DNA from 2 places in the Companilactobacillus allii genome. Region 2 is predicted to be linked to the other one. Evidence: predicted binding sites of a transcription regulator. Region 2 holds the regulator's gene; the other holds the start of a gene.
What was found. Region 2 encodes HrcA, which represses chaperone genes, less so after heat shock. Its sites were predicted from a motif close to TTAGCACTCNNNNNNNNNGAGTGCTAA; they were not measured.
Positions count from the first base shown of each region.

Region 1: the regulator HrcA is predicted to act here: its motif matches at 4,787-4,813, upstream of clpP (ATP-dependent Clp endopeptidase proteolytic subunit ClpP).

Region 1 is NZ_CP019323.1:1,455,677-1,467,179, forward strand. It holds gene BTM29_RS07050 (ABC transporter ATP-binding protein) at 1-586, opposite strand, end outside; gene BTM29_RS07055 (hypothetical protein) at 802-2,508, opposite strand; gene BTM29_RS07060 (DHA2 family efflux MFS transporter permease subunit) at 2,527-3,909, opposite strand; gene clpP (ATP-dependent Clp endopeptidase proteolytic subunit ClpP) at 4,166-4,753, opposite strand; gene BTM29_RS07070 (acyltransferase family protein) at 4,924-6,048, opposite strand; gene BTM29_RS07075 (LysR family transcriptional regulator) at 6,135-7,010, opposite strand; gene BTM29_RS07080 (ACP S-malonyltransferase) at 7,137-8,045, shown strand; gene mdcA (malonate decarboxylase subunit alpha) at 8,038-9,678, shown strand; gene BTM29_RS07090 (triphosphoribosyl-dephospho-CoA synthase) at 9,680-10,471, shown strand; gene BTM29_RS07095 (malonate decarboxylase subunit delta) at 10,472-10,771, shown strand; gene mdcD (biotin-independent malonate decarboxylase subunit beta) at 10,761-11,503, shown strand, end outside.
Region 2 is NZ_CP019323.1:1,788,424-1,799,926, reverse strand. It holds gene BTM29_RS08800 (dihydrolipoyl dehydrogenase family protein) at 1-1,074, opposite strand, end outside; gene lepA (translation elongation factor 4) at 1,153-3,003, opposite strand; gene dnaJ (molecular chaperone DnaJ) at 3,156-4,280, opposite strand; gene dnaK (molecular chaperone DnaK) at 4,411-6,267, opposite strand; gene grpE (nucleotide exchange factor GrpE) at 6,324-6,890, opposite strand; gene hrcA (heat-inducible transcriptional repressor HrcA) at 6,907-7,953, opposite strand; gene ribF (riboflavin biosynthesis protein RibF) at 8,113-9,057, opposite strand; gene truB (tRNA pseudouridine(55) synthase TruB) at 9,069-9,977, opposite strand; gene rbfA (30S ribosome-binding factor RbfA) at 10,127-10,486, opposite strand; gene infB (translation initiation factor IF-2) at 10,498-11,503, opposite strand, start outside.

The DNA of each region.
Region 1 (11,503 bases), 330 kb from region 2:
CATCCATGACGTGTGTTGTTATCAGGATGCTGCGACCTTCGTCTCTAATACTGGATAATTCTTTCCATATTTGGCGGCGAAGTGCGGGATCGATACCGACGGTTGGTTCATCTAAAATCAATAACTTTGGATTTCCAAGTAGGGCGATAGCAAGTGAAAGACGTCTCATCATGCCACCTGAATAACCACTGACACGTTTATTTAAGTCATCTTTTAAATCAACAACGCTAGCAACGTGTTCAATTTCGTTATTTAATTCTGACTTTTTAAGCCCTTTCATTTTGGCATAAAAGATAAGATTCTCTTTACCACTTAGTGCGTCGTATAGGGCGTCTGTTTGTGCCATATAGCCAATATTTGCCAGCAATTGTCTATTGGGCATTGTTTTGTCAAAGACAGTAGCGATACCACCATCAGTAACTTCCATGCCCAAAGTGGTTTTAATTACAGTAGACTTACCAGCCCCAGAAGGTCCGATCAATCCGACTATTTCACCAGAAAGAACATCTAAATTAACATCTTTTAGAACAGTTTGATTACCGAATTTTTTTACAAGATGTTTTAGACTGATCATTGTATTTTCCATGTGGGTATCTCCTCAAAAAGCTTTTTAATGAGTGATTGGTCACTCACCTTTCAAAAACAATAATAGCATGCTTAAATTAATTGTCAATACAAAGAGCGTGACAGAATACGTTCAGTTTTCATATATAAGCCAAAAAACGATATTTACGTGAGTAAATATCGCTTTTTAGATTTAAATTGAGAGAATTGTATTTTGACACGCGTTTTCACTGAAATTTACGATCTATAAATAACATAACCAATCAGTGCAATGAAAAGAACAAATGAAAACCAAATCATATATGGATAAATATGAGGATAATAACTGGCTACAGAAATATTAACAGTGTTAGCTTTTGAAGGGTTATAAATAGCTATGAATCCTAAGTCGTCAGTGGTCCATTTAACTGACTTGTTGTTTACTTTGATGTCATATTTAAGTGATGAATAGCCGAATATTGGTAATTGGACATTGCCACGTTTGATGTTTTTGCCACGATAATTAACACTGTTTGTCGTAGAGCTAGTTTTCTTTAGATTTGTTGTTTTGTTATTTTGACTAGCAGTGTGATGAATCAATAAATTCTGAACTTCAGGTGAAAGAAATTGGCCATTTGAGTTAGGATCAATAGCAACTTTATCTGGAGCATAATCAGGTATCAGAGTTCGTAGTATTTTCTCACTGTTGATGCCACTGGAAGTGAGTTTAACATCTGTATTAGGTGATAGATCAGTCTTTGTTTTGGCAGTCATAGTTGTTAAAGTAGTTCCGTGATTATAGATATAGTTTGTCGTGACTTGTATTGCTGCTGACAAGGAGAGTATAGACATCAATACTAGGATATACTTACTAGTTTGAGCCTTGAAGTTCTCTAATAACAAAATAATTGGGACGATACCTAAAAATAGAGCAAATCTCCAACTTGATTCTTGGAAGTTATTGAGAATCGGAATGTGATTAAAAATTGCCCAAGGAGTTAAATCAGTGCTAAATATTACTAGAACTGATTCCACTAATAACCAAGGAAGAAGTTTGTTTGTTTTTTTCTTATCGAATCCAACCAATACTATCAACAACACAATCAATGATAAAGTTGAAAAACTGGTTTTGGCATTCCATTTAACATTGGTGAATAGTATTGATATTGGGTCAGCAATCACATTCCCCTTACCAAATGGTGGCAATAGTCCAGTTTTTGAAATAGTCATTAGTCGATAGATTAATGGAAGACACAATACCACAGCGATTAATCCTGAAATAACTAGGTTAATAAAGGGAATAAGGGTTCTATTTTTAATTGAACAAACAATTAAGAAGACACCTGCGACCATGGAGATCGCAACGGCACTCAATAAATGTGAATTGATAACTATAGTCATTAAAAGTCCGACTTTAATTGCCAGAATATAGTCAATTCTTTTACTTTCGAGAATATCTTTAAAAGTAAAGATCAGTGGAAAAGAAAAGGCTAGAACAATTGCCACTCCCGGTTGAAACTCGGTTGTAATGCCTCTAAGAACAGCACCAGAATACGTATATATCAATGCTGCCATACTTGAATTCAAACTGCTGTAGCGCTTATTTAAAGATAAAAATGTTACAACAAAAGTCATCATCGCAATCATAACTTTTATAGCGATGATTTGATGAATTGGAGATAACATATCTGTAATAAAAATAAATGGCCAAAGTGTGAAATCAGGATACATACCATTGACAGCTTGACCTGAAGAAAAGAAGGTATCAAAGTTCAACCAACTTGGTAAATTACCGTTAATAAAAGCTTGGCGGATTTCATAAATTCTTTGCGTGTGGAAAAAAGTATCACTTCCAGCAATCATATAATTAAGATGAAATTGCCAAAGCATCCAGATGATGATTGAGATAAAGAACAGTAAAATAACTGAAATAGTTTTTTTGTTAATATGATTTTGAGTATTCATGTTTCTCCCCAATGAAGATTAGTTTTCTTTATTCTTGATCAATAGAGCAAATATGAAGCCGACAATCGCCATTGCACAGAAGAATCCGAATACATAATGATAACCAATTAATCCAAGGTTGGGTGATAACCCGTGATTTTGATTGGCAGTGACAAGAATCAATGTCGCAAGTGAAACACCTAGTGATCCTAGTAATTGTCTGACGGTAGTAATTATTGCAGTTCCATGTGGAATTAAACTTTCAGGAAGGGAATTACCACCAAGAGTAGTTGCCGGCATCATAACAAAGGCATTACCACCTTCTATTAGCATGGCAATGAGGATCATTGGTAGTAAGCCTAACTTAGTATTTAATACAAACAATAACATCCAACCAAGTACTATCATTGACATACCTGATATCAGTGTCTTCTTGAAACCGATTTTATCGGCTAGTTTACCAGTTAGTGGATTGAGAATACTGAGAAGGATTGCTGGTGGAACTAATGCCAATCCAGAGACTAGAACAGAAGTATGTAATATGTTTTGATAATAAAGTGGATAAATTATTGTCACAACAATAAGTGAGATATAAGAGAATCCCGTTAGCAAAACGGAAAGGTCAAAGTTGAAATTCTTCATGACCTTTAGGTCTAGTAATGGTTGATCCTTAGTTAATTGACGATGAACAAATAATACGGATAGGATTAAGCTGACGACAAACAAAATAATTAGGTTTGTAGATAGGCTATGCTGGCTTCCGGCTTGATTTACAACATAGAGTAAGCCGATTATTCCTAATAGATAAATAATTGACAGTGAGTCTAATTTCACCTTTTGACGAGGCATAACGTCTTTGATATAGATTAATCCTGTAATAAAAATGACGATCATTATTAGTAGAAAAATAACGAATAATCCTTGCCATTGTAGAAAGTTTAGAACAATACCAGAAATAATGGGTCCAGATGCCAAGGCAGATCCCATGACTAATCCGGCGAACCCCATAGTTGTACCACGTTGTTCTTCAGGAGTGATGGTCAAAAGGACTGATTGAAACGATGGGAAAAGTATCCCGACACCAACTGCTTCCAAAGCTCTACCAAGCATTGCCATGGCAAAATTTTGAGCGATAATAATGATGAATGTTCCAATTGCAAATATAGCCACGACACTTAAAAATATCTTTTTGAATGAGATATTGTTAAGTAGCCAGGGACTGATCGGCATCATGATACTCATTATTAACATGAATCCAGTTGTTAACCATTGAATGGTTGGTGCACTAACACCGAAAAATTTCATTAATGTTGGGTAAGCAGTCGATAATGATGATTGACTGATGGACATTGTGAATGTACCCGATAGAAGTGTAATGATAAAAAGCTTGCGCTTAAGTTTATTGTTAATTGTGTTTTCCATATATTTAACCTCCAATAATTAGAATAAACTTATTTCTATTTCTCGTCCATTCAGTATGATATACGTGATGTTAAGTTGCCTTGAATTTTTAAAGGCTTAAAGAGATTGGTGCTTGTCTTGAATGTTACTCAAACTTGTAGCGCAAACGCGAGCTAAGACACAATTTCTTCCGTATAACGCAAAAAAATGGTCTTCACTTTCGTGAAGGCCATTTTTTAGTGTTATTACTCGGAAATTAACCGTGTCTTAGCTCGCTCTATTTTGCGGGGCTATTTGTCATGATTTCATCAATCAAACCGTAATCTTTGGCTTCTTGTGATGTCATGTAATTGTCACGATCGGTATCCTTTTGAAGTTTTTCAAATGATTGACCGGAGTTATCAGCTAACATGTGGTTCAATCTCTTTCTTGTCTTCAAAATCTCTTGGGCAGCAATTTCAATTTCTGTTTGTTGACCTTGAGCACCACCTAATGGTTGGTGAATAAGGATTGTTGAATTTGGTAGGGCAAAACGTTTGCCTTTTGTACCTGATGAAAGGATAACTGAACCCATTGAGGCTGCTAATCCAGTTGCGATTGTTGTAACATCAGATTTAACGAAATTCATTGTATCAACAATAGCCAATCCGTCGGTAACTGAACCACCGGGTGAGTTGATATACATTGAAATATCTTTCTCTGAGTCTTGAGCATCAAGGAATAGTAATTCAGCAATAACTGTATTAGCCATTTGGCTGTTAACTTCACCTGATAACATAATAATTCTATCTTTTAGTAATCTTGAATAAATATCATAGGCACGTTCGCCACGTGAGCTTTGTTCAATAACTGTAGGAACTAACATAAACTGCCTCCTAATTAATTAGTACTTTTTGTTTTAGCACTCTTAATAGTACAGTGCTAATTTAGCATACAATTGGTATCGGGTCAACAAACAAACCTCGAAATATAAAAATAAATAAGATTTGTGTGATAACTTTTTTCATTATCGCACAAATCTTATTTTTTTAAGCATTATTTGACCTGTTCTACAACTTCTTTAGAAGAGAATCCACTCTTAACACGTGCCCAAATAATGTGGAAAGTGTAAGCAGATGTGAATGCCAAGCACCATGTAATTAAGTAACAAACGATAATGGCAACTAGGGGATGGTCTAAGGCAAGATTATGTCCAAAGATTCTCCAGATAATTTGGAACCAGAATACGTTTGATAGATATGCACGGTATGCATAAATGGCTAAGAAATGAAATACAGGTAAAGCTTTGGAATTGTTACGTAAGTGATGCATTGATAATGCAGCAACTAAACCAATAACTAGTAGTGCATAAAGTGTCATTGATGGTTTGTAGTAAGGGGCATTTGTCAATTGAACTGGGAATCCGAAGGCTGACAATTCGCTATTTGTCCAATAATAAACAGCAATAATTGCGATGACTAGAATAATCCAAGTTTTCTTGAGGAATGTTTCGAATTGTTCACGATAAACCCAGGCAATAACACCAAAAATCCCGTAAATAACAAAACTTACAAATAATCTATCTAACAAGTACCAATTAGTAGCCTGTGGGCCATGGAATACGTTGGAATCATAGAAGAAAATCCATGCCGCATAACCAACAATAGTCAATCCAATTGCCCAAAATGCATTAGTAACACTTCTTTTGACCCAGTGACCTAGTGCCCAGAAGAATGGCATTAAAATAATGAACTGTAACATCATAGTGTTATACCACAGATGAGGTGCAGCATTACCATTTATAAAATGCCACAAAAAACTAGCAACTCCATTGAATTTGTTAACTTGTTGAACATCTGGAAATACTACTAGATATGCAAGTGTCCACCAGATCGTAGGTACAAAAAGAGCAGACCATTGTTTCTTCATGTATCCGCCATAGTTACTCCATGTATTATCACCAGTAGTTCTGGTAGTAGTGTATAAAATACCAAAAATAAAGGCTGGTGCCGTGAATTTGACTAAGTTATAGATAATTCCAATGATAGATTGGGCATTATCAGGTGGATTAGTGCTGAGAACAACACCAAGGACAGTCTGCATCATAACGGCAGTACAAGCAAAGACCTTCATGTAGTCACCAACATCGGCTGGTCTTGTATTGTCTAATCTTGAATTCATTTAGTTTTTCCCCTTTTATTTGATTGTGAGATCAACAAAAGGATTTCTTATTTGTTAATATAATCGCTTCCAAAATAAAATGCAACTTAAATTTTTAATTCTGATCTTTGAAAACTCAAAAATAACTTGATTAATTCGTTACTTATTTCCCTTTGAATATCAGTTAAGTTCATAGACGGTGAGCTTAGAAAAATGGTGCGTTGCAAGGGTTCTGGAGTAAGTCTGGCTAGTTGGACCTGAGAATCTATAGTCTGCCAAGTTACTGATGGTATAAAACTTAACCCGATTCCAGCTTCAATCAAGCCTCGAATAGTAGCTGGATCGTCAGTTTCATACATATAGTTCAAAGAAATGCCACGGTCATTAAAATATTTATCAGTGGTATTTCGTAATGGATTATTTTTGGTCAAACCAACAAACTTCTCATCTTTGACTTCTTTGGGATCGATGAATTCTTTGGTATATCCAAATTTTGAATTCCAACCAACGAATATTTCTTCTTTTAATACAGGTACATTCGTTAGGTCCTTTAATGGATGACTAGTAACTATAAAGTCAAATTGTTTAAAATCAGCCTCTCTAACAGTGTGCTGGGCGATACTTAGTCGCACGTTAGGGAACTTATCTTTGATATTTCCTACAATACTGGGAATAAAGGGGGAAGCAACTTCCATCAGTATTGAGATGGGTTGTTCTGAATTATCAACACCACCTTGAACAGCGTTTATTCCTCTATCTAATTCCTTTAAGCTGTCATTAACATAGCTGAAGAACAATCTTCCAGCACGATTTAACTTTAAGGTGCGACCAGTTCTGTCGAATAACTGCACATGTAATTCATCTTCTAGTTGTCTAATTGTTTTACTAACTGCAGGTTGAGAAATATAGAGGATCTCAGCGGCCTTAGTGATACTTTCTTGATTGGCTACGATGGCAAAACACTTTAATTGTGTCAGGTTCATTTTATCCACTCCAATTCATAACTATTTGGTTATGTACCATTCAATTTATGTATTATACACGCTTACTTTATCCTTTTATACTGTGATTGTGAGATCAGTGAAAAAGGATGATCTGGAGGTGAATATATGCGTACTTTATGGATATTCCCAGGACAAGGTGGACAACGTCCTGGAATGTTAAGTAATGTACCACGGGATTTGTTGACTAAGGTCAAAGACTTGACCGGTGTGACGTTAAATGATGACGAAGAATCTTATAAAGATTCTATACAGATTCAATTAGGTATTTTAATTTTACAGCTACAAAACATTAGACAATTAAAGTCTATTGAAGAAGTTCCTGATGTTGTTGCAGGTCACTCTTTAGGGGTGTTTGGAGCAGCAGTTGCCGCTGGGGTTTTAACTGAAGAAGATGCAATTAAAACTGTTTTTCTTCGTTCTACTAAAATGAAAGAGGCTTATCCAGTTGGATACGGCATGGGTGCAATAGTTGGATTAACTAGAAAGGAAGTTACTTCCTTAGTTGAAAAGGCTAATTTACCTGATGTTTATGTATCAAACCAAAATTCTGAGTTACAGACAGCATTGTCTGGATCCTTAGATGGTATCAACAAGATTTTGGCTTTAGCAAAAGATAATGGAGCTCAAAAGGCTGTGATCTTAAAGGTACCAAATCCGTCTCATTCACCATTAATGCAATCGGCAGCAACTGCTTTGGATAGTGCATTTGAAACAATCGATCTAAAGAAACCCAAGTGTACTTATTTAACTAATTACAATGGGCATGCTGTACAAAGTGTTGATGAGGTCAAAAAGGACATGGTCAATAATCTGATATATCCAGTTTATTGGGACACGATGATGAGTGTTGCTAGTGAACTAGGTATTGATACAACGGTAGAAGTAATGCCGGGACATGCATTCACCAAATTGATTCACACCAAATTTCCTGATCTGAGAAATATTACCATGAGTGAAATGGGAATTGATGATACTGAATTTCTATTAAAAAAATGGAGGAAAATAAATGACTAACAGAAGTTGGACTACACATCGTGATGCAAAAAACGCTAAGTTAGAAAAAATTGCACCAATGATGGATGGTAAATTTGTAAAAACAGAAAACGCTAAGGAATTGTTGGAGAACCTTATAACTCCTGGCGACAAAGTTGTATTGGAAGGGGATAACCAAAAACAAGCTAGTTTCTTGTCAAAGGTTTTGGCCTCAGTTGATCCAGAAAAAGTTCATGACTTACATATGATCATGTCTAGTGTTTCACGTCCTGAACATTTGGATATTTTTGAAACAGGTATTGCTAGTAAATTGGACTTTTCATTTGCTGGACCACAAAGTACTCGTATTTCCCAAATGATTGCTGACGGAACAATGAATGTCGGTGATATCCATACATATCTTGAATTATATGCACGTCTATATGTTGATTTGATTCCAAACGTTGTCTTAGTTGCTGCTGATAAGGTTGATCATGATGGTAATCTTTATACTGGCGCTAATACTGAAGAGACACCTGTTATTGTTGAATCAGCAGCATTTAAAGATGGTATTGTTATCGTTCAAGCTAATGAGATCGTTGATAAAGTTCCACGTGTTGATATTCCTGGTGATTGGGTTGATGTTGTTGTTCAAGCCGACCAACCATATCAGTTGGAACCACTATTCACACGTGATCCACAAAATATTACTGAACTACAAATTCTTATGGGTATGATGGCTATTCGTGGTATTTATGAGAAGCATAATGTACAAACAGTTAACCATGGTGTTGGATTTAATACTGCAGCTATTGAATTACTGCTTCCTACATATGGTGAACAACTAGGCTTGAAGGGTAAGATCGTTCCTAACTGGGAAGTTAACCCTACACCTACATTGATTCCTGCTATTGAAAGTGGCTGGGTCAAGACTATTCATTCATTCGGTGGAGAAGTTGGTATGGAGAACTATATCGCTCACCGTCCTGATATCTTCTTTGTTGGTAAAGATGGAACTATGAGATCTAACCGTGCTTTTGGTCAGATGGCTGGTCAATATGCACTTGACATGTTCGTTGGTTCAACTTTACAAATTGATAAATATGGTAATTCTTCAACTGTTACAAATGGTCGTTTATCTGGATTCGGTGGTGCTCCTAACATGGGAAGTAACCCAACAGGACGTCGTCACTCAACACCAGCATGGCAAAGTCTTAGACCAGATAATGATCCATTAGGCAAAGGACAAAAGTTAGTCGTACAAATGGTTGAAACATTTGGTTCAAATAAGAAACCTGTCTTTGTTGATCATTTGGATGCTGAAGAAGTTAGAGGAGAAGCTAAGTTAGCTAATGTTCCTATCATGATTTATTCAGAAGATACTACTCATATCGTTACTGAAGAAGGTATTGCATACTTGTACAAGACAGATAGCATGGCTGAAAGACAAGCCGCTATCGAAGCCATTGCCGGAGTTACACCAGTTGGATTGAGAAGTAATCCTAAACAATTAGCTGATTTACGTGCACGTGGTATTGTTGCATTGCCAGAAGATTTACATGTACATCGTAACGAAGCTAAGCGTTCACTTCTTGCCGCACAAACAATGGATGACTTAGTAAGTTGGTCAGATGGACTATACAATCCACCAGCTAAATTCAGAAGTTGGTCATAAAATGCAAATTAAAACATCTATTGCACAACTAGCAGTTGATGCTCTGAAGTGGGAAGTTAATTTTACTCCCAAACCTGGATTAGTAGATGCATTGTCTAATGGTTCACACGATGATATGGACCTTAGTTTGTTCTTGAAATCAGCCGATAGTTTGTTAGATGGTTTCCAAAAAATTTCAGATGTTAGTTTTAATCGAGAAATCGACGTTGCACTACGTGAAGATATCGGTGCAATCGGCAGACAAACAGAGTCTGATATGTTCCAAGCAACCGGTGGGATCAATACACATAAAGGTGCCATTTGGACAATGAGTTTGTTGATAAGTGCAGCTAGTTCTTTGCAGACAGGAGATCTGGAACAAATACTTTTGTCGGCACAAAAGTTAGCTAATTTACCAGATAAATATATTCCACAAACTGCTAAGAGAACTCATGGTATGGAAACTAAGAAAAAGTATGCTTTGTCAGGTGCTAAAGGTGAAGCCCAAGCAGGTTTCCCTAACATCAGAAAAGTTTTGAACTATGAACAAGATGTAGATGACTTGTGGATGCGTAGATTGATGTTGTTATATGGCAACGTTAACGATACTAATATTGTTTATCGCAGTAACTTAAAAGTTTTAGAAACATTACAAAGTATTTCAAAAGAGATATTTGAAAGTAACGTACCGGTAATTGAGAATGCAGAATTCATCGAACTGGAAAAGTTCGTCAATGAATACAATATTTCTCCAGGTGGTTGTGCAGATTTATTTGCAGCAAGTTATTTTTTAATTAATTTAGGAGAAGAATAAATGGAAAAATTACATTATAAATTTGAAACTAAAAATCCTATTAAAAAACCAATTCATATTGGTGTAGTTGCTTCAGGGGATCTTGAAGTAATCTTTCGTCCAACAGATTCAGACGAAACTGTCGTTAACATTGTGACTGGTAGTGATGGTTTTAAAGAAGTTTGGCAAAATGTTTTGGATAGATTCTTTGCAAGATATCCAATTCAAGCAGATATTGAAATAAATGACTTCGGCTCAACACCTGGTGTTGTAAACCTACGTTTAACACAAGCAATGGAGGCATTACAGGATGAAAAATAGTTTTGTTGAATTACATGCACGTGAACGTGCTGAGGCATTACTTGACGGAAAGGTCCGTGAGTTAGTTGGACCACTTGATAATATGATTTCACCACATCTAGAACCACAAGGTATCGTCCCTGAAAGTGACGATGGTGTTGTCTTGATGCGTGGTACTATCAATGGTAAAAACGCTTTGGTTATTTCTATTGAAGGTAAATTCCAAGGTGGTGGTATTGGTGAAGTTAGTGGTGCCAAGATCGTTGCTGCTTTAGAGAAGGCATTGGAAGATAATAAAGCTGGAAAGACTATCTATCCAGTTATCGTTCTTGATACTGGTGGTGTTCGTTTGCAAGAAGCTAATTATGGTTTGCTTTCAATTTCAGAGATCCATAACGCCGTTATTGCCTTGAAGAATTATGTTCCAGTTATTGGATTGGTTCCAGGACGTGTTGGTTCATTTGGTGGGATGTCTATTACTGCCTCGATTCTTTCTTACTTAATTGCTACTAAGAAAGCTAGAATCGCTTTGAATGGTCCAGAAGTTATTGAACAAGAAGCCGGTGTTCGTGAGTTTGATTCTAGTGATAAAGATTTGATCTGGAATACATTGGGTACAAAGCAAAGACTAGCAACTGGATTAGTTGATGAAGTCGTTGAAGATACAGTTGATGACATCAAGAAGTCAGTTTCAGAAGCTATTGATGAGAAGAAAGATGCTCATAGAACTGAACATGCTGACTTCTATCTTTC
Region 2 (11,503 bases):
TTTTTTTGCTTCATCAGTACTAATGCCAACTTTAGCTAGTTCTGGTCCTCCATAAACTAATGTAGGAATTGCAGGGTAAACAATCTCTTTATCATTTTTACCAGTAATAACACTAGCAACATAAGTTGCATCAAATCCTGCAATCGGTGTCAATTTCGGTTGAACTTTATCAACGACATCCCCAATGGCATAAATTCTAGGATTAGTAGTTTGAAGCTTCCCATTTGTAGAAATTCCATGACGAGTATATTTAACTCCTGCCTTCTCCAAATCTAATTTATCAACATTTGGTATACGGCCAGTAGCACCAACAACAAGATCACTCACCAATGAAAAGTCATCAGCATTTAATACATATTGATCATCAAATTTAGCAATTGATTTGGTATCAATATCAAAATGGAACTTTATGCCACGATTCTTCAACTGATCAACCAGATCATCAACAAATGATTCATCAAATTCCTTTAATGGACGATCATTATGGTGAACAATGTGAACCTCAGCACCGGTCGAACTGGCGATAGTGGCTAATTCAAAGGCGATATACCCTGCCCCGATGAAGGTGATTTTTTTAGGCATAGATTTTAGATTCATAAAATCTGTACTAGTTAATATATTTTCATTTCCTTCAATGTTAAGCTTACTTGGCCTTTGACCTGTCGCAATAATAAAATTATCTGCTTGATAAATCTTTCCATCAACATCAATTTGATAATCAGAAATAAACTTAGGACTACCTTCGATCGCCGTAATTCCAGCGTTAATGATTCCGTCACGACTACCATCTGGTATCTTACTTGTATATGTCTCTTTAAATGCTTCAATCTCTGACCACTTTACAAAGGGTACTTGATCTCCACTGAATCCTTTACCTTTTAATTGAACCATTCTATCACGGGCTTGTACTCCACTTAATAGTATCTTTTTAGGATCACAGCCACGATTAGGGCAAGTTCCACCCCATTGATAGTTCTCAACTACTGCTACATTTTTTCCAGCTGCTTTAAGATCGTAGGCTTCTGCCAATCCTGCTGGTCCGCCACCAATTACAATTGCATCAAACTCATTCATCAATTACAACCTCCGATAATTTTGGATATAAAAATAGACTCTTACAATATTATAAGAGTCTATTTATTTTTTTATTACTTATTTGCCTGAATCATCGGTTTTACCTTTGTTCAAATTCAAAACTGACATGAAGGCCTCTTGTGGAATTGATACCTTTCCGACGTCTTTCATACGTTTCTTACCGGCCTTTTGTTTATTCAACAACTTATCACGACGAGTTCTATCACCACCATACAATTTGGCAGTAACATCTTTTCGATAAGCTTTAACAGTCGCACGAGCAACAACTTTGTTACCTATGGCTGCTTGGACTGGAATTTCGAACATTTGACGAGGTATAACCTCTTTTAGGCGTGCAACAATGTCTCTACCACGTTGGTAGGCAAAGTCTTTATGTACAATAAAACTCAATGCATCCACTGGTTCACCATTAAGTAAAATATCCATTTTAACTAATTCACTAGGTTCATATGCATCAACTTGGTAATCAAGGGATGCATAGCCTTTGGTATTAGATTTCAAATCATCAAAAAAGTCAAAGATAATTTCTAACAATGGTAACTTATAAATAACATTGACACGATATTTATCTAAATAATCCATTGTTACAAACTCTCCACGTTTTCTCTGACACAATTCCATAACTGGTCCAACATAGTCTTCAGGGACCATTATTTCAGCACGTACGTATGGTTCTCTAACTTCTTTGATTTCTGATGCATCTGGTAATTCGGATGGATTATCAACCACAATATTTTCGCCAGAAGTAGTCGTTACTTTGTAGTCAACTGATGGGGATGTAATGATCAAATCCAAATTAAATTCCCGCTCTAAACGTTCTTGGACAACATCCATATGGAGTAGTCCTAAAAATCCAACACGAAAACCAAATCCTAAAGCTTGAGAAGTCTCTGGTTCATATTCAAGTGCTGCATCATTCAACTTCAATTTCTCTAAAGCCTCATGTAGATCTTCGTACCTTCCATTATCAACTGGATACATACCAGCGTATACCATTGGGGTACTCTTGCGATAACCTATCAATGGTTCATCTGTCGGGTTATTTGCTAGTGTTACAGTATCACCAACTTGAGTTTCAACGACTGACTTAATACTTGCAGTAATATATCCAACATCACCAGCCATCAAATAATCACGAGAAACGGTCTTAGGAGACATTACACCAACATCTGTCACTTCAAAGGTCTTCTTATTACTCATCAGTTCAATCACGTCACCGACCTTAACGATGCCTTCACGGACACGTACATTCAAGACAACTCCACGATAACTGTCATAAACAGAATCAAAAATCAAAGCCTTTAGTGGCTTATCAATATCGCCAACTGGTGCTGGGACATCTGATACTATTCTTTCAAGTAGTTCATCAATTCCTAATCCAGTCTTAGCACTAGTCATGACAGCATTAGATGCATCAATACCGATCATCTCTTCGATCTCTTCTTGAACCTTCTCTGGTTGAGCGGATGGAAGATCAACTTTATTAATAACTGGTAGTATCTCTAAATCGTTATCAATGGCCAAGTATGAGTTAGCTAATGTTTGAGCTTCAACACCTTGAGCTGCATCAACTACTAGTAAAGCACCCTCACAAGCTGCAAGAGATCTTGAGACCTCATACGAGAAGTCCACATGTCCTGGTGTATCAATCAAATGAAAAATATAATCTTTACCATCTTTAGCAGTATATTCCAATTCAACTGAATTCAATTTGATCGTAATTCCACGTTCACGTTCAAGATCAAGATCATCTAGAATTTGAGCTTTCATTTCACGTTTTGAAACAGTATGTGTTTTTTCCAAAATTCGATCTGCAATTGTAGATTTACCATGGTCTATATGCGCTACGATAGAAAAATTACGAATTCTTTTTTGTCGTTCTTTTAATTTATCAAGATCCAGATCCATAAAATTTTCCTTTCTATCATTTATTTCTAAAATTTATTTAATAATTGATTCTCATCTTTTATATTTTACACTATTTAAACCTATACCACCATCAACTTGAGATATGTAAAAAAGAAGCCGCTATTAGATATACGACTTCTTTTTTATACAATTTAGCCATTAAAGGCATCTTTAATCTTATTGAAAAAGTTACTATCTTTTTCTTTAACTTTATTTCCACCGGCCTCAGAGAATTGCTTCAAGGCATCTCTTTGTTCACCAGACATTTTACGAGGAGTAACGATATTAACAGTTACATTTTGATCACCGATATTCTTGCTATTAAGAACAGGGGCACCTTTTCCACGCAATTTGAATGATGTACCAGTCTGTGTACCACTAGGAACGGTCAATTTAACCGGACCATGTACAGTATTTACTTTAATTTCATCACCCAAAGCTGCTTGAGGGAAACTGATGTTAACTGAAGAATAAATTGTTGAACCTTCACGTTTGAACTCTTTACTTGGTGAAACATGGAAAACAATATATAAATCACCATAAGGTCCACCATTTTCGCCGGCTTCACCTTGTGAGTCTAGACGCATTTGTTGTCCATCTTCAACACCTGCTGGAACAGTAACTTTAAGAGTATGTTTCTCATTAACTTTACCCTTACCATGACAAATATTGCATTTTTCTTTAATTTCTTTACCAGTACCATTGCAGACATCACAAACAACTCTTGTACGCATACGGCCAAGTGGTGTTTGACGATCTACTTCGACATAACCGGAACCATTACACTTTGAACATGTTTCGGGATGTGTACCTGGTTTAGCACCACTACCATCACAAGTTTTGCAGACTTCTTCACGATCGTATGAAATATCAGTCTTCTTACCAAAGACCCCTTCTTCAAAGGTCAAATCCATACGGTATTGTAAGTCAGAACCTTGTCTAGGTGCGTTTGGACTTTGACGAGTTGCTCCACCGCCACCAAAGAACTGACTGAAGATATCCTCAAATCCACCGAATTGTTCACCGCCGGCTCCGCCACTAAAGCCTTGGCCTTGATTCATACCAGCTGAGCCATATTGATCAAATCTAGCACGCTTTTGAGGGTCTTTTAAAGTCTCATAAGCATCATTGATCTCTTTAAATTTTTCTTCAGCATCCGGAGCCTTGTTAATATCTGGATGGTATTTTTTTGAAAGACCACGAAAGGCCTTTTTGATTTCATCTTCAGAAGCGTTTTTATCAACGCCTAAAACTTCATATGGATCTCTATCTGCCATTTACAAATCACCCTTGTATGACTGGGATAACTTTCATCCCATATTGTCCTTTTATGCTCAAAAGAGCAGTTATTTATACTATACCATGATTGATCTAGTAATTAAAATGACTGCTCTTTATCACAAATTATTATTTTTTGTCTTTATCTGGATCTACTTCTTCAAAATCACCATCAACAGTACCATCATCTGACTTCTTACCATCAGTTGATCCTGTACCAGTAGCGCCATCGGCACTACCTTGTTGAGCATCTTGAGCTTGTTGATATAGTTTTACTGAAAGATCTTGGACGATCTTATTCAAATCGTCACGTTTCTTCTTCATATCTTCAATATCACCAGAGTCTTGAGCCTTCTTCAAAGCGTCACGAGCGTCTTCAGCCTTCTTGATTTCTTCATCAGAAACCTTACCCTTAATATCTTTAAGAGTCTTGTCTGTTGCAAACAATGCTTGTTCAACATCATTTTTAACATCTACTTCTTCTTTACGCTTGTTATCGTCGTCTTCGTTTTCTTTTGCTTCTTTCATCATTTGATCGATTTCTTCATCGCTCAAACCTGACGAACTCTTGATAGTAATCTTTTGTTCCTTATTAGTACCAAGATCTTTAGCAGAAACATTAACGATACCATTCTTATCAATATCAAACTTAACTTCAATCTGAGGTACACCACGTGGTGCAGCTGGAATATCTGTTAATTGGAAACGACCTAATGTCTTATTATCAGCAGCCATTGGACGTTCACCTTGTAGAACATGGATATCAACAGCATTTTGATTATCAGCAGCAGTTGAGAATGTTTGTGATTTACTTGTTGGAATTGTTGTATTTCTGTCAATCAACTTAGTAAATACTCCACCCATTGTTTCAATACCTAATGAAAGTGGTGTGACATCTAGTAAAACAACATCCTTAACATCACCAGAGATAACACCACCTTGAATAGCAGCACCCAAAGCAACAGCTTCGTCAGGGTTGATTGAGTGATCAGGTGTCTTACCAGTCCATTTTTCAACAGCAGTTTGAACTGCTGGTGTACGTGTTGAACCACCATTTAAAATAACCTTATCAAGGTCACCGATTGATAATCCAGCATCTTTAAGAGCGTTGTCAACTGGAGCTTTTGTTCTTTCAACTAAATCAGCTGTTAATTCATCAAATTTAGCACGTGTCAATGTTTCTTCCAAGTGAAGTGGGCCATTAGCACCAGATGAAATAAATGGAAGACTGATTGATGTTTGTGCAACACCTGATAAATCTTTCTTAGCCTTTTCAGCTGCATCCTTTAATCTTTGTAGAGCCATCTTATCTTGTGATAAGTCGACACCATTTTTATTCTTGAATTGTTCAACTAGCCAGTCGATAACCTTTTGATCAAAGTCATCACCACCAAGATGTGTATCACCATTTGTTGAAAGTACTTCAAAGACGCCATCACCTAATTCAAGGATAGAAACATCAAATGTACCACCACCAAGGTCATAAACAAGAATCTTCTCGTCACCTTTATCATTATCAAGACCATAAGCAAGTGCTGAAGCAGTTGGTTCGTTAACAATACGTTGAACATTTAAACCAGCAATTTTACCAGCATCTTTAGTTGCTTGTCTTTGTGAATCATCAAAGTATGCAGGAACTGTAATAACAGCATCTGTAACTGGTTCACCAAGATAATCTTCTGAGAACTTCTTAATGTGTTGCAAAATCATAGCAGAAATTTCTTGTGGTGTATATGACTTACCTGCAACACTTACCTTATAACCTGCTTCACCCATGTGTCTCTTAATTGATGAAACTGTATCAGGATTTGTAATTGCTTGTCTCTTAGCAACTTCACCAACTTGAATTTCACCATCTTTAAAAGCAACTACTGAAGGTGTTGTTCTTGCGCCTTCTGGGTTAGCAATAATTTTTGGTGAGCCACCTTCAAGAACGGCAACAGCTGAGTTTGTTGTACCTAAATCAATACCAATAACTTTTGACATAAATATAAACCTCTTTTGAATTTTTAATATTTATTAACTTTATTTAATAAGTTGATCTATTGAGCAACTATGACCATTGCTGGACGTAGCACTCTATCTTCTAACTTATAACCTTTTTGTAAAACTTGAACGACAGTATCTTTTTCATGATCCTTATCAGCTGCCACAGTTTGTACTGCTTGACTGTCATTAGGATCAAATTTACTACCGACATTGTCAATGATACTTACATGATTATCGACCAAAGCTTTGATCATATGTTGCTGTACCATTTCAATTCCCTTTTTCAATTGTTTACCAGCATCATCACTGACTTCAACATCCAAAGCACGTTCTAAGTTATCGATCACTGGAAGAATTTCAGTAGCCAGCTTTTGACCATCATACTTAAGTATTCCTGAAACTTCTTTTTTATGACGATTGTTCATATTTTGAATTTCAGCTTGGCTTCTTAAAAATTTGTCTTCTAGTTCTGAATTTTTAGCCTCAAGATCCGTAATTTTTTTATCCTTAGGATCTATTTTAGTTACTTTTTCAGTTTCTTTTTTGGCATCTACTTTTGATGTCTCTTTAGTTTGTTTGCTAGAAGATTTTACATCTTCTTGTTTTTCTTTATCTGCCATTACTTCCTCCTAAATATCAAGAATCATCATACCGTGAATAATAGTCAATCAATCGTTTTGCCAATTCTTGTCTAAATTCACCTAATAAACCAATTAATTGTGAATAATGCATCGTTGTAGGTCCCAGTAGAGCAATCACCCCTTTACCATGATGTCCAACATCATAATTAGCAGTGATTATACTGTAATTCTTCAATGCATCAGATCCTAATTCACTACCCAATCGAACCCTAATCCCATCATCGGAATCATTTGGATCTAATAGTTTCTTCAAATCTGTACTCTGATTAATAATTGAAAATAACGATTGCACATCTGACAAATCTTCATTATTGGCATAGTTTAATAAATTCAATTGGCCATCAACAAAATACTTCTCAGATCCAGCTTTTTTAAATAATTGATCGATCATATCAATCAATCCATCATTAGAATACATATACTGCGATAAAATAGCTGGAATATCATTATGAAGCAATTGAATAACTACTGGTAATGGTTGTCCAACTAATTTATCATTTACGACCCTAATTATTTTTTCAATTAATTCTGTATCAAGATTTTCATCAATTGTATAAATGTTACTCTCAACATTATTATCACTAGTAACAATAATCGCCATGATCTGACGAGAATTTAAAGGCACTATTCTGAATCCCGTTAACAAAATCCGACTGCTTTCAGGTCCTAATGTAATAGCAGTATAACTTGTTAAATGCGATAAAATCTTAGCCGATTGTTCGATAATATCATCAATTTGATGATATGTCTGACCAAAATCTTCGTCGATTCTTTTTGCGATATCCTGCGGTACGGTAGTGGGTTGTACCAAATTATCGAGATAGTAACGATATCCCATTGCGGAAGGAATACGTCCAGAGGAAAGATGAGTTTTCTCTAGATAACCAATTTCTTCAAGCATAGCCATTTCATTTCTTATAGTCGCTGAACTAACGTGAAATGACAATGCATTCATCAATGTTTTTGAACCAACCGGCTGGCCGGTATCTGTGAAAATGCGCACGACTTCTCTCAAGATTGCATCTTGACGTTCCGATAACATTATACCGTCCTCCTTTTAGCACTATTCATATAGGAGTGCTAACAATGTAAAATATAACAATCTATACCTATAGTGTCAAGTGTGGACGCTCATAAATTTCAAAAAATTAGCAAAAATAAAAGAGAGTGCTAATTCTCCACTCTCAAATTATATTTGAACTCAATTAGAGTTGAATTCTTCAAAGTAGTGAATTGAGTCTTCCTTGTCTTTATTCAATTGCTTAATCAAGCCATCAGCACCATCAAACTTAATCTCACCTCTAAGATAATGAAGCCACTCAACTCGAACGTTTTGTTCATAGATATCCGAGTCAAAGTTGAAAATATTGGTTTCAATGGTAACACCAGTATCTTCCTTGAAGGTAACATTATAGCCAACAGAGGTCATTGATGGATACCATTTGCCATTTATCTCAATACGCGTTACATAAACACCGATAGAAGGCTTTAATTGTTCGGGTGATGTAACTACATTGGCTGTAGGATAACCTAGTGTACGGCCCCTTTTAAGGCCATGTACAACTTGTCCTTGGTTTTGGTAATTATAACCAAGTAACTCATTTGCATAATCAATTTTATCTGACAAAATCAACCTTTTAATTATACTGGATCCAATCTTTGCACCATTGATCATTTGTTCAGGAACAGTTATGACTTTGAATCTATCTTTAGCAAATTTAGGCAATTCATGCATATTAGCTATGTCTTTTTTACCATATGTATAATCAAACCCAGCTACTACATACTTAGCATGCATACAAACCATATAGTCGTCCACGAACTCTTGAGGTTTCAAGCTGGCAAAATCTAAGGTAAATTCAACAAAATATAAAGTATCCACTCCCATCTTATCAACCAATTCGGCTTTACGACTCACGGTAGAAATATATTTATAATTTTCTTCATGTTGATATATTTCACGTGGTGATCTATCAAAAGTTAGTAAAACCGACTTCAATCCCTTTTCATGTGCCAATTCAACTCCACGTTGTATCACCTTTTGATGTCCAAGATGAACACCATCAAAAAATCCCATAATCAAAACAGTATCGGATTCAGGTATTTGATTATTCTTCAGTGGATGTTTAACATTCACTATTTTCATCTGTTCATCCCCTAATCATTGTTAAGAAGCATCGTATCAGGAATCCATAATTGACGTTCTTCGTTATATTTATAAATTGCCTTAGTCACATGGTTTCTTGTCACCCTTAAATCTTTATCATAATCATAATTATCCAAATCTAAAAATCCACCATGAAGGACACGTACTTCCCACTCTTCATCGCTCAATTCATGTGCTTGCATATAGGATAATACTTCATCAGTACTTCTTAAAAAGGAGTGGTCGTCTTCGTCCATCATTTTTCTTATTTCATCAAGCTTAAATGTTTCTTCGATATTAAAATCAGCACTTTTGGTTCTTGTTAATTGTGACATAAATGAAGGTACACCAAGAAATTCACCATATTCAACGGCTAAAGTTCTTACATATGTACCTTTTGAACATGTAACGTGGAATTTTACTTTTTGAATACCAAGTTCAGTATCAAATTCTGGTTCTCCGACAATATTGAAATCATAAATATGTATTTGACGTTTGGGACGTTCAACTTCAATACCAGCACGGGCATATTCGTATAGCTTTTTACCATTGACTCTAACTGCTGAATACATTGGCGGAATTTGTACTAATTCGCCAATCATCTTCTCAAATACTTCATGTAATTCTTCATCAGAAAAAGGTTTAGTAAGCTTTACTTCTTTAACTATATCCCCTTCACGATCTTCTGTCGTGGTCGATTTCCCTAATGTGATCTCGCCAACATATTCTTTAGATGAACCCGTCAGTCTGTTTACAAGTTTAGTTGACTGACCAACACAAATTGGCAATACACCATCTACCAATGGATCTAGCGTTCCTGTATGTCCAATTTTTTTTGTATGCAAAATTTTACGTAACTTATATACATAATCAGAACTTGTCATTCCGATCTCTTTATTTAGAGGAATTACTCCGTTCATTTCTATCTCCAAATTCAATTAGTTTGTAAATCATATCAAGAACTATTCTACTAGTTATTTAAATAATTTAACAATTATTTTTTAAATTATTATAGAAAAAGAGCCCAACAATTTTACTTGCTGGACTCTTTTTAAAATTAAAGTATCTTTTATCTTGTTGCTTCATCCTTATGCATTTTAGCAATTAGACGATCAATTTTTTCACCATACTGAATTGATTTATCTTGTTTAAATTCCAATTCTGGAATTTTATATAAGGTTAGACGTGGAGCTAATTCTTTTCGAATTAATCCCTTAGCTTTATCTAAACCAGCTTGAGTCTTTTCAACATCACTAGCCTTTTCGGATAGAATGCTGTAATAAATTGTAGCTGATTGTAAATCGCCTGTCATTTCAATTCCGGTTACAGTTACACCTTGTACACGAGGATCTCGAATACGTTTTAACAAAATATCATTTACTTCTTTTTGAATCTCTTGCTCTACACGACCGATTCGATGTTTTACCATTTTATCATCTCCTATTTGACTGGAACTTCTTCCATCACATAGGTTTCAACTTCGTCGCCAATCTTGATATCATTATAGTTTTCGATTGTTATACCACATTCGAATCCTGATTTAACCTCTTTGACGTCGTCTTTGAAACGTTTAAGTGAAGCAAGTTTACCTTCATAGACAACAATACTATCTCTAATTAGACGAATACCGCTGTCACGAGTAATACTACCACTGTTTACGATACATCCAGCAATTGTACCGATCTTAGAAACATTATATGTTTCACGAACAGTCAAATTACCTGTGATCTTCTCTTCATAAACTGGTTCTAGCATACCCTTCATAGCTGCTTCGATTTCATCAATAGCCTTATAGATAACTCTATGTAGGCGAATATCAACGTTTTCTTCCTTAGCTTGAACACGAGCTTGAGCTGTTGGACGAACATTAAATCCGATTATGATGGCATTACTTGCAGCAGCAAGGTTAACATCACTTTCAGTAATTGCACCTACAGCAGAATGAATGATGTTTACACGAACACCCTCAACTTCAATCTTCTTCAAGCTTCCTGCAATGGCTTCAGCAGAACCTTGAACATCGGCTTTAATAATAACGTCGACAGTCTTAAGTTCTCCTTCTTTCATTGTTTCAAACAAGTTATCCAATGTAACTGGGTTAGTCTTTTGACGTTCAATTTGAAGAGCACGACTTGCACGTTCTTCACCAGCTGCACGAGCAGTTTTCTCATCATCAAAGACAACGAATTTATCAGCTGATTCAGGAACATCATTCAAACCAGTAACTTCAATTGGTTGAGAAGGCATTGCCTTTTTAACTTCTTTACCGTTATAGTTTGTCATAGTTCTAACACGTCCATATGTATTACCAACAACAATTGGATCTCCAACATGAAGTGTACCTTGTTGTACCAATAATGATGCAACTGGTCCACGACCCTTATCAAGTTTAGCTTCGATAACAGTACCGACAGCCTTTTGGTCTGGATTAGCTTTCAATTCCATA